3 regions of the Streptomyces laurentii genome follow, and region 3 is predicted to be linked to each of the others. Evidence: riboswitches for the same ligand, from Rfam matches in the RefSeq annotation. Region 3 holds a riboswitch; each other region holds the start of a gene.

Region 1 (3,264 bases), on a different contig from region 3:
ACGCCGGCGAGGCGATCGTCGTACGGCGGGCGAGCGGCCGGGACTTCGCGGTGACCGTGCCGGACGCCGCCACCGGGGCCGCGCTCCTCAACACCCTCCGCGAGCGGACCGCTTCCGACGCCGCCGACGCGCCCGGTGAGAGGATCTGAGCGTGCTCTTCCGGGTCGACTCCACCTCCGCCGTACCCCTCGGCGACCAGATCGCCGCCTGCGTGCGCGGTGCCCTCGCCGACGGCAGCGCCGAACCCGGCGAACGCCTGCCCGCCGCCCGCGAACTCGCCGACTCCCTCGGCGTGAACGTCCATACGGTGCTGCGCGGTTACCAGCGACTGCGCGAGGAGGGCCTGATCGAGCTGCGCCGGGGCCGCGGCGCCGTGATCATGCCGGGCGCCCAGGCCCCGGACCGGGCGCACCTCGTCGAGCGGCTGCACGCCCTGGTCGGCGAGGCCCGCCGGCTGGGCGTGACGGACGACGAGTTCCTGGAACTCACCCGTACCAGCCTGAGCTGATCACCCAGGCCGGCCGGGCCGGCCACGCGTCACCCCACCGGCGTGTCCAGCCGGAGGTTCCAGCGTCCGGCGCGGCCGCTCAACGACGTACGGGACAACGGGCGTACGTCGAGGCGCCAGAAGGTCTCCTCGGGCGCGCCGAGCGCGTACGCGACGGCCGCGCGGATCACGTCGGGCTCGGCGACCGCCCACCTCTCCACACCGTCCGCCGAGCCCTCCAGGGACTCCATCCACCCCGCCACCCGGGCCCGCAGCTCCCGCAGCGACTCACCGCCGTGCGGGGCGGCGCCCGGGTCGCCGAGCCAGGCGGCCACCGCCTCCGGTTCGGCGGCGGTCACCTCGTCGAGCCGGCGGCCCCGCCAGCGCCCCATCGCGCACCCGGCGAGCGCCGGCTCCTCCGCGTACGTCTCCAGGCCGAGCGCGGCGGCCGTCGCCCGGCACCGCCCGGACGGCGAACAGACCACCCGCACCCGCGGCCCGGGGCACACCGGCCGCCGCTCCGCCTCCACCGGCCCCGCGTCGTCGAACCGGGCCTCGCGCAGCGCCGCGTTCAGGGCCGGGGCGATCAGCGTGAGTCGTGTCGTCATGGTGATCCATCCCTCAACGGCCGGAAGCGGGCCGGGAGTTCGGCACTCTTGGCGCAGCGTGTCCGGCGCGGTACCGTCGGTTGACATTTCCATAGATCGACGACGGCGAGACGGAAGTCCGGTGGGAATCCGGCACGGTCGCGCCACTGTGTGCCGCTCCCGGTCCACGCATCCGGTACCCCTACCGCGTGCCCGGCGGCGGCGAGTCAGACCTGACGCCGTCGTCGCGCACCACCGTATGGGACGCGAGTTCCCGAGGAGGTTCCACCATGGCCGAGGCCATCGCGGCGTCCGCCGCCGTACCGACCACCCCCGCCGTCACCGTTCCGGTGTCCCTGCCGGTCCGTTCCGTGCTGCCCTGGGCACTGTTCGGCGGTCTGCTGATGCTCGTCGCGCTCTACTTCGTCGGTGCCGAACAGGGCGCCCTGTCCGTCTTCGCGGGCAGCGACGTGCACGAGTGGGTGCACGACGGGCGTCATCTGCTCGGATTCCCCTGCCACTGAGGGGACGTCGCATCCATGTCGTCCCCTTCCACTCCCGACGGCCGGGCCCCGCTGGGCTCTCTCGTCGGGAAACTGCTGGTCCGCGGCATGCTCGCGGGCCTGATCGCCGGACTGTTCGCCTTCGCCGTGGCCTACGTCGCCGGTGAACCGTCCGTCGACGCCTCCATCGCGGTCGAGGAGGCCGGCGCCGCGGCGGAACACGCCGCGGGCCACGGATCCGCGGCTCCCCCGGCCACCGGTCACGAGGCCGGAGGGCACGAGGCCGGAGGGCACGAGGCCGGAGGGCACGAGGCCGGAGGGCACGAGGAGGAGGAGATCGTCAGCCGGGACCTCCAGTCCACGGCGGGTCTCGCCACCGGTGTCCTCGTCTACGGCGTCGCCCTCGGCGGCATCGCGTCCCTCGCGTTCTGTTTCGTGCTGGGACGGGTGGGCCGCTTCGGTCCGAGGGCCACCGCGGCGCTCGTCGCGGCGGCGGCCTTCACCACGGTCACCCTGGTGCCGTATCTGAAGTACCCGGCGACCCCACCGGCCGTCGGCAATCCGGACACCATCGGGCAGCGCACCTCGCTGTACTTCCTGATGATCCTGCTGAGCGTGCTGCTCGGCATCGCCGCCGTCGTCGCGGGCCGCCGGCTCGCCCCGCGCCTCGGCAACTGGAACGCGACGGTCGTCGCGGGCGCGGGCTTCGTCGCCGCGGTCGCGGTGGCCTGCGTGTTCCTGCCCGGCAACGGGGATTCCGTGCGACCGGGGTTCCCCGCGGCCGTGTTGTGGGAGTTCCGGCTCGCGAGCCTCGGCGTCCAGGCGGCACTGTGGGTGGCGTTCGCGCTCGCCTTCGGCCCGCTCGCCGAGCGGCTGCTGGCACCACCGGCCGCCCGTACCGCGGACCCGGCCCGCACCCCGGCCCCCGTGGCCTGAGCAGCGCGACGGCCCCGGGCCCGTACACCGTAAGGGGTACGGGCCCGGGGCCGTCGTGTCGTCGGCTGCCGGGGAATCAGCGCCAGTCGATGCGCTTGCGGACCGCGCGGGCGGCCTTCCAGCCGAAGCTGAAGGCGTACGCGGACAGGGCGGACGGCGCCTGCTTCAGCTGGAGCACCAGCTCGGTGTCGCGGGGGCCGACGCGCACCGTGTGCGGCTTGCGGGACGCGGCTCCGGGCAGCGTGACGGCGTGCTCGTCGGCCCGCTTGCTGACCTTGCCGCCGAGCGCGGAACCGAGACCGCCCTCGGCCGACAGGCGGCCCGCCGTACAGCGCAGCGAGACGTGCCAGTCGCCCTGGCCCAGCGCGGCTCCGCCGTCGGCGGTGCCGAGGTCGACGGAGGTCCGGAAGCAGGCCCGGCCGTAGTCGTACGTCTCCTTGCCGCGGCTGACCGTCATATGCGGCGACGGCACGTGCTCGACGGGGAAGACGAGCCTCCGGCCGGAGCCGGCCTGCGTGAGGACGACCTCGGTGACCAGGTCCCGCGTGTCGACCTGGTCGATGTACGCGTACCCCTCCAGGTCGAGAACGGTGCCGCGCCAGGCGAGCTTGTCGACGCGACGGCGCGGGCTGGCGCCGATCACCGAGCCGGTGATCTCGCACAGTTCCTCGTACTCCGGGGAGTCGGCGGCCGGGAACGGCGGCGCGGCATATGCCTTGGCGCCGCGCACCACGGTCTTGCCGGGCCGGCC
Region 2 (3,264 bases), on a different contig from region 3:
ACCCGCCATCGCGAACGCCAGCAGATAGCCGTGGAGCGTGGGCAGCGGGATGCCGCCGACGGGGCTCGTGTGGTGGACCAGGATCGCGGCGACGGCGGCGCTGCACACGGCCTGGCCGATGGTGCGCATCAGGACGTTGACGCCGTTCGCGGACGCGGTCTGCCCGGCCGGCACGGCGCCCAGGATCAGGGTGGGCAGCGCCGAGTAGGCGAGGGAGGTACCGGTGGCGACGATCGACGCGCCCACGATGACCATCCACAGGTCGCGGCTGTCCGCGATGCGCACGGCGTAGCCGACGGCGAGGACGGCGGCGCCCAGGGCGAGGGTGACGCGCGGGCCGCGGGACGCCGAGATACGGGCCGACAGCGGGGAGAACAGCAGCATGGTCAGGCCGCCGGGCAGCAGGCACAGGCCGCTGCCGACGATGGACAGGCCGAGCCCGTAGCCGGTGGCCTCGGGCGCCTGGACGAGCTGGGCCGTCACCAGGGAGTTGGCGTAGAAGCCGAAGCCGACCAGCAGCGCGGCGACGTGGGGCAGCGCGACGCGCGGGCGGGCCGCCAGGCGCAGGTCGACCAGGGGCCGCTCGACGCGCAGCTGCTGGACGCACCACAGTCCCAGGATCACCACGCAGGCCACGAACAGGCCGATGACGCGCGGGCTTCCCCACCCCCACTGACCGCCTTGCGATACGCCGAGGAGCAGGGTGACCAGTCCGGCGGCCAGGCCCAGCGCGCCGACGACGTCGAAGCGGCCGGGGGCGCGGACGGGCGACTCGCGGACCGCCCACCAGGCGAGCAGGAAGCCGGCCGCGCCGAGGCCGCTGGTCGCCCAGAACATGGTGTGCCAGCTGGCGTACTGGATGACGAGCGCGGCGAGCGGCAGGCCGAGCGCCGCGCCGATGCCGACGGTGGAGCTCATGAGCGCGACCGCGGATCCGGTCCGCTCGGGCGGCAGTTCGTCGCGCAGGATGCTGATCGACAACGGGACGACGGCGGCCGCGGCGCCCTGCAGCGCGCGGGCCGCGATGAGTACGCCGATGTCGGACGAGAGCGCGCAGAGCACCGAGCCCAGGGTCATCAGCCCGAGCGCGGCCAGCAGGACGCGCCTCTTTCCGTACATGTCGCCGGCGCGTCCGAGCACCGGGGTGAGCACGGCGCCGGCCAGCAGCGTGGCGGTCACCATCCAGGAGACGGCGCCCGCCGAGGCGCCGGTCAGCCGGGGCAGATCGGGCAGCAGCGGAACGACGACCGTCTGCATGACGGCCATGAGGATGCCGCCGAAGGCCAGTACCGGGACCGTGGCCCGCTCCCGCACTCCGGGCCGGCCCGTGGGCCCGTCGGGGGTGGCGGCTGGGTCCGGCGGGACGGCTATCGGGGCCACAGGGCACTCCAGAGGCAGGACGGGATGCGAGGTGAATAATGATTCACCGTATCAAGTGAATAACCATTCACCCGGGATTCCCAGAAGGCCCGAGGTAAAGCTTCGGCCTGGACGATGGCGGGTGACGGCGGGCTGGAGGGAGGGGCGGACGGGCCTCGCTCCGGCCGGCCGGCCGGGCCAAGATCCGCCTGTGGTAACTTGCCCGGGCCAGTCGCACCTCTGTACGTATCGACACGGTATGTGCACGGGTCAGGGAATCCGGTGGGAATCCGGAACTGACGCGCAGCGGTGAGGGTGACGGGCGGAGCATCGGCCACTGGGCCCCATGGGGCCTGGGAAGGCGCTCCGTCCGGACGACCCCGAGTCCGAAAACCTGCTGGCGGCCCGAGTGGCGGCACCCGCCGCCGCCCGGGGAGCACCGTACGACAGGCTCCGCGCATGAGCCGTGACGCAGAGGACTCCTTCCGTGCCCCTCGCACACCCCGTCCGTTCCGCCGCCCTGCTCGTGGCCGGTGCCGTTCTCGTGGCCGGCTGCGGCACCGGCGGAGGCCCGGCCGCTTCCGCCGAGACGAAGGAGACGGCCGCCGGATACCCCGTCCGTCTCGACGACTGCGGGCAGCGCGTGCAGATCGAGCGCGCACCCAGCCGGGCCGTCGCCCTCGACCAGGGGTCGGCCGAGATCCTGCTCTCGCTCGGGCTCGCCGACCGCATGGTGGGCACCGCCACCTGGACGGACCCGGTCCTCAAGGGGCTGGAGAAGGCGAACGCGAAGGTTCCCCGGCTCGCCGACCGCTACCCGTCGTTCGAGAAGGTCCTCGACGCCGAACCCGACTTCGTCAGCGCCTCCTTCCTCTACACCCTGGGCAAGGGCGGTGTGGCGCCCCGGGAGCGGTTCGCGCGGCTCGGCGTGCCCACGTACCTCTCCCCCACCGACTGCGTCGGCAAGGACAACAGCGGCGACGGCGACGGCATCCGCACCCGGCCGCTGACCATGGACACGGTGTACGGCGAGATCCGCGACCTGGCCCGGGTGTTCGACGTCCCGGAGCGCGGCGAGAAGCTCGTCGGGGAACTCCGCGCCCGGGTCGACGAGGCCAAGGCCGGCGCCGACTTCGGCGACGCGTCCGTCCTGTACTGGTTCTCCGACTCCCAGGGGCCGTACATGGCCGGCTGCTGCGGCGCGCCGGGGATCGTCAGCGGGACGCTCGGGGTGAAGAACGTCTTCGACGACACCAAGGAGGAGTGGCCGCAGATCAACTGGGAGACCGTCGCCGACCGCGACCCCGACGTGCTGGTGATCGCCGATCTGACCCGCAAGGCGCAGTCGGCCGAGAGCGCCGCGAAGAAGATCGAGTTCCTGGAGTCGCATCCCGTCACCCGGAACATGACGGCGGTACGGAAGAAGCGGTACGTGATCCTCAGCGGCCAGGCCATGAACCCCACGATCCGCACCGTCGAGGGCATCGAGAAGGTGGCCGCGGCGCTGCGGACGTACGGGCTCGCGAAGTGACCCGGACCGGCCCGGACACGGCGGCCGAGGCGAGCCCCGCCACACCCCGTACCCTCCGTACGCCCCGTGCCCCCCGTACGCCCCGTGCCCCCCGTACGTCCCGGGCGCTTCCCCCGCTCGCCGGGGCCGCCGGGGTCCTCCTCCTGTGCGCCTCGGTCGCCCTCGCCCTCACGATCGGCCCGGCCGACATCCGCGTCCCGGACGCCTGGTCCGTGGTCGCCTCCCATCTGGGCGGAAGCCCGTCCGGCCTGAGCCCGATCCGGGACGGCATCGTCTGGGAGCTGCGGCTGCCCCGTACCCTCCTCGCGGCCGTGTGCGGTGCCGGGCTGGCGGTGTGCGGCGCGGTGATGCAGTCGCTGCTGCGCAATCCGCTG
Region 3 (3,264 bases):
GTCCCCGAGGAACGACGCCACGACCGCCAGCCAGTAGCGGAGGTACGTGCGGTCTTTGAGCAGTTCGAGCATGGGTGTCACCGTTCTGGTCCGTGCCCGGTCCGGCGGTCCGGCGCACGGCACGTCGTCGGGAGGTCCGCGAGCCCCGTGGGCGGAAGTCCCGCTGCCTGGTGGGGTGTCCACCGCGCCCCAGCATCACCGGACGGGGTACCGAGAGGGAAGCAAGATCGACAGGCCCCTTCGGGCCTTGGCCGAAAATGACCACCGAGGAGGGGAGCGTACGGGCCGCCCATCCCCCCGGCGGAACTCCCGATCGGCCGGTGACGGGCGGCGCCGGCCCCTGGGACGCCCGGCGCGTCCGACGACTCCGACGCCTCAGACGCGGAACAGGGACCCGATGAACTCCGCCAGCAGCCGCTCCTTCAGACGTGGTGGCAGCGCGTCCAGCAAGGCCAGCACCGGTGCCATCCGCGACGGCAGCCCTTGACCGTCAGCGCTGCCCAGGCCGGCGAAGGCCAGGAACCCGGCCACCTCTTCCGGGGTGAGCGTGTCGGGGTCGAGGCCCTCGGCCAGGTCCCTCAGCCCCGGATCCACCACGACCGGTTCGAGAGCCCGCGCCGCGGCGAGGGAGCCGGTGAGGTCGGCGAGGAGCGCGCCGACCCGGTCGACGGTCGCCGTAGTGAGCGTCAGGTGCAGATTGGGCGGCAGACCGTCGAAGGAGAGCTGGGGCTGGAGGTACCAGCCGCGCTCCCGCATCTCGTCGGCGACATGCAGCACCAGGCTCAGGTCCGGTTCGCCGCCGGGTCCGGACCGACCCGGCGGGGTGCCCGCGGGGTCCGGGGCGGTGGGCTCGGGGCATGGGCGTCGTCCCAGATGCTGGGAGGGGGAAGCCGCCTCCCCGAGGGTGCGACGATCAACTCGCCCACCGTAAGGGAGGGTTCGGGCCAGTCCTAGTGATCTGGTTGGGAGTTGGTTCGTCACCACATGAGTCGATTTCCGTACCAATTCGGGGGTCTGGCTGACGGGCGGCGCTTGGTTTCGGTCTGTTGTGGGTTGTGGGTTGTGGGTGACAACAGGCTGGAGCCGCTGGTCTTGAGTGAGGCCGAGCGGCAGCGACCGGACACGATCATCTGCCGGAAGCCGTCGCCGCGCAGGTGCACGGAGCCCGGCAGTCGCTCGGCCAGCAGTTGGGCCACGGTGGACTTCCCGGACGCCATGACACCCGTGACGAGCACGACTGCGGAACGGAGCTCGTGCACTGTTGACCCCCGTCCTGGTGCACCTGAATCAGAACAGCCGTGAAACACCTGGCCGGAACAGGTCTCACCACGAGATCAGATCCGTAATCGCCGGAGGCTTCACGTTGGTCACCCGTGGTGCCACGCTCGATGTACCGCGCCCCGCAGCGGAGTGGTCGTCACACTCGAATCAGGCCGAGGCCGACACGGGAACCATGCCGAGGGCCGGGACTCTTCCCCTCACGGCCGGACTCCCGGTGGTTTGGTAGCCTGTCGCCGCCGTGGTGTACGGGAAACCGGTTGAAAGCCGGTGCGGCCCTCGCCACTGTAGCTGCGGAGTTCCGCGGCCCTCGCTGACGGCTCCCGGAGCGGTCAGGGCCACTGGGTGGATCGGAGACGAGCCCCCGGGAAGGCCGGTCGTGAAGCGTTGATGCGGAAGCCAGGAGACCGGCCACGGCGCGACATGTTCCACGAGGGTTGGAGAACACGTGCCTGGGGGTCCCTTGCGCCCGTTTCGAAGTGAACGTTCCATACGCCCGGCGCGCCCCATGCGCTCCGGCCTTGCCGCTGCGGCACTCCTGCTCGTCGGGGCGCTCAGCGCCTGTACGGGTGCGCCCGCGGCCGACAAGCCCGCCGAGGCGGCCGGGAGCGGCCGTCGAGCGCCGGTGAGCGTGAGCAGTTGTGGCGTCACCACGACCGTGGCGGCACCACCGAGCCGGCTGGTCACCCTCAACCAGGGCGCCACCGAAGTGGCCCTGGCTCTCGGTCTGCAGAACCGGATGGCCGGAACGGCGTACCTCGACGACGCGGTCCCGGCGAAATGGAAGGCGGCCTACGAAGCCGTCCCGGTGCTTTCCAAGGAGTACCCGGCCAAGGAGAAGCTTCTCGCGGCGCGTCCGGATTTCCTCTACGCCTCCTACTCCAGCGCGTTCACCGACAAGGTGGCGGGCACACGGGCGGATCTGAGCTCCCAGGGCGTCGAGTCCTATCTGTCGCCGTTCGGCTGCGCCGACAGCAAGCAGGTGCCGCCGGCGTCCTTCCAGGCGGTCTGGGACGAACTGGGCGATATCGCCAAGGTCTTCGGTGTCGAACCACGAGCCGCCGCCATCCAGAAGGATCAGAAGCAGGAGCTCTCGGAACTCGCGGCCAAGGCGGCGGGCAAGGGCCTGAACGTGCTCTGGTACGACTCGGGCACGAAGACTCCGCTCGTCGGCGCCGGCCATGGCGGCCCCCAGCTCGTGCTTGACGCCGTCGGCGCCCACAACATCTTCGGCACCTTGCCCGGCGGCTGGAAGAGCGTGAGCTGGGAGCGGGTGGCCGCGGCGGACCCGGACGCCATCGTGCTTGCGGACGCCAGTTGGGACACCGCACAGGCCAAGATCGACTACCTGGATCACGACCCGGTACTGAGCAAGCTCAGCGCCGTCCGGAACCGTGCGTTCGTGGTCGTGCCCTTCTCCGAGTCGACGCCCGGCGTGCTGCTCGCCGGCGGTGCCGCCCGGGTTTCGGCCGGCCTCGGCAAGCTGCACCCGCGTTCATGACCGCGGCAGATCGTCCCGCCGCACGGCCCACAGGAGCGCGCCGCGCGGCGGCGGCCCTGGCCGTTGCCGTGTTCCTGCTGCTGGTCACCGTCCTGCTCGGCCTCGCCGTGGGATCGGTCCACGAGCCGCCGCGCATCGTGGCCGACGTCGTCCTGCGCCGGCTCGGCCTCGGCGACTCCCACGTCACGCTGCTGGACGACCAGATCATCTGGCAACTACGGCTGCCACGGGTCCTGGGAGCCGCCGCGACAGGCGCGGGACTCGCGGTCTGCGGCGCGGTGCTGCAGACCCTGACAGGGAACGACCTGGCCGACCCCTACCTGCTCGGGATCTCCAACGGCGCCGCCGTCGGCGCGGTCACCGTGATCGTCCTCGGCGTCGGAGTCTCCGGCGCCGCGGCGGTCAGCGCGCTCCCGGCTGCCGCCTTCGCCGGCGCCCTGATCGCCGTCGTCGTCGTGCTGGCACTGGCCGGGGCGCGCAGCCGG

The links. Region 3 has a riboswitch for cobalamin ahead of ABZ693_RS08820 (ABC transporter substrate-binding protein). Riboswitches for the same ligand answer to the same signal wherever they lie in the genome.
Region 1: linked by a shared signal. The riboswitch ahead of ABZ693_RS31975 (CbtB domain-containing protein) and the one ahead of ABZ693_RS08820 (ABC transporter substrate-binding protein) in region 3 are both predicted to bind cobalamin.
Region 2: linked by a shared signal. The riboswitch ahead of ABZ693_RS19675 (ABC transporter substrate-binding protein) and the one ahead of ABZ693_RS08820 (ABC transporter substrate-binding protein) in region 3 are both predicted to bind cobalamin.

Annotation. Positions count from the first base shown of each region.
Region 1 is NZ_JBEYHT010000077.1:12,853-16,116, forward strand. It holds gene ABZ693_RS31960 (SdpI family protein) at 1-149, shown strand, start outside; gene ABZ693_RS31965 (GntR family transcriptional regulator) at 152-508, shown strand; gene ABZ693_RS31970 (histidine phosphatase family protein) at 538-1,095, opposite strand; adenosylcobalamin (AdoCbl) riboswitch at 1,179-1,327, shown strand; gene ABZ693_RS31975 (CbtB domain-containing protein) at 1,377-1,598, shown strand; gene ABZ693_RS31980 (CbtA family protein) at 1,614-2,513, shown strand; gene ABZ693_RS31985 (glycosyltransferase family 2 protein) at 2,590-3,264, opposite strand, start outside.
Region 2 is NZ_JBEYHT010000030.1:23,003-26,266, reverse strand. It holds gene ABZ693_RS19680 (MFS transporter) at 1-1,371, opposite strand, end outside; cobalamin riboswitch at 1,572-1,775, shown strand; gene ABZ693_RS19675 (ABC transporter substrate-binding protein) at 1,847-2,890, shown strand; gene ABZ693_RS19670 (FecCD family ABC transporter permease) at 3,034-3,264, shown strand, end outside.
Region 3 is NZ_JBEYHT010000009.1:147,580-150,843, reverse strand. It holds gene ABZ693_RS08835 (MFS transporter) at 1-72, opposite strand, end outside; partial or broken gene ABZ693_RS08830 (aspartate aminotransferase family protein) at 376-810, opposite strand; partial or broken gene ABZ693_RS08825 (phosphotransferase) at 1,113-1,217, opposite strand; cobalamin riboswitch at 1,504-1,707, shown strand; gene ABZ693_RS08820 (ABC transporter substrate-binding protein) at 1,787-2,779, shown strand; gene ABZ693_RS08815 (FecCD family ABC transporter permease) at 2,776-3,264, shown strand, end outside.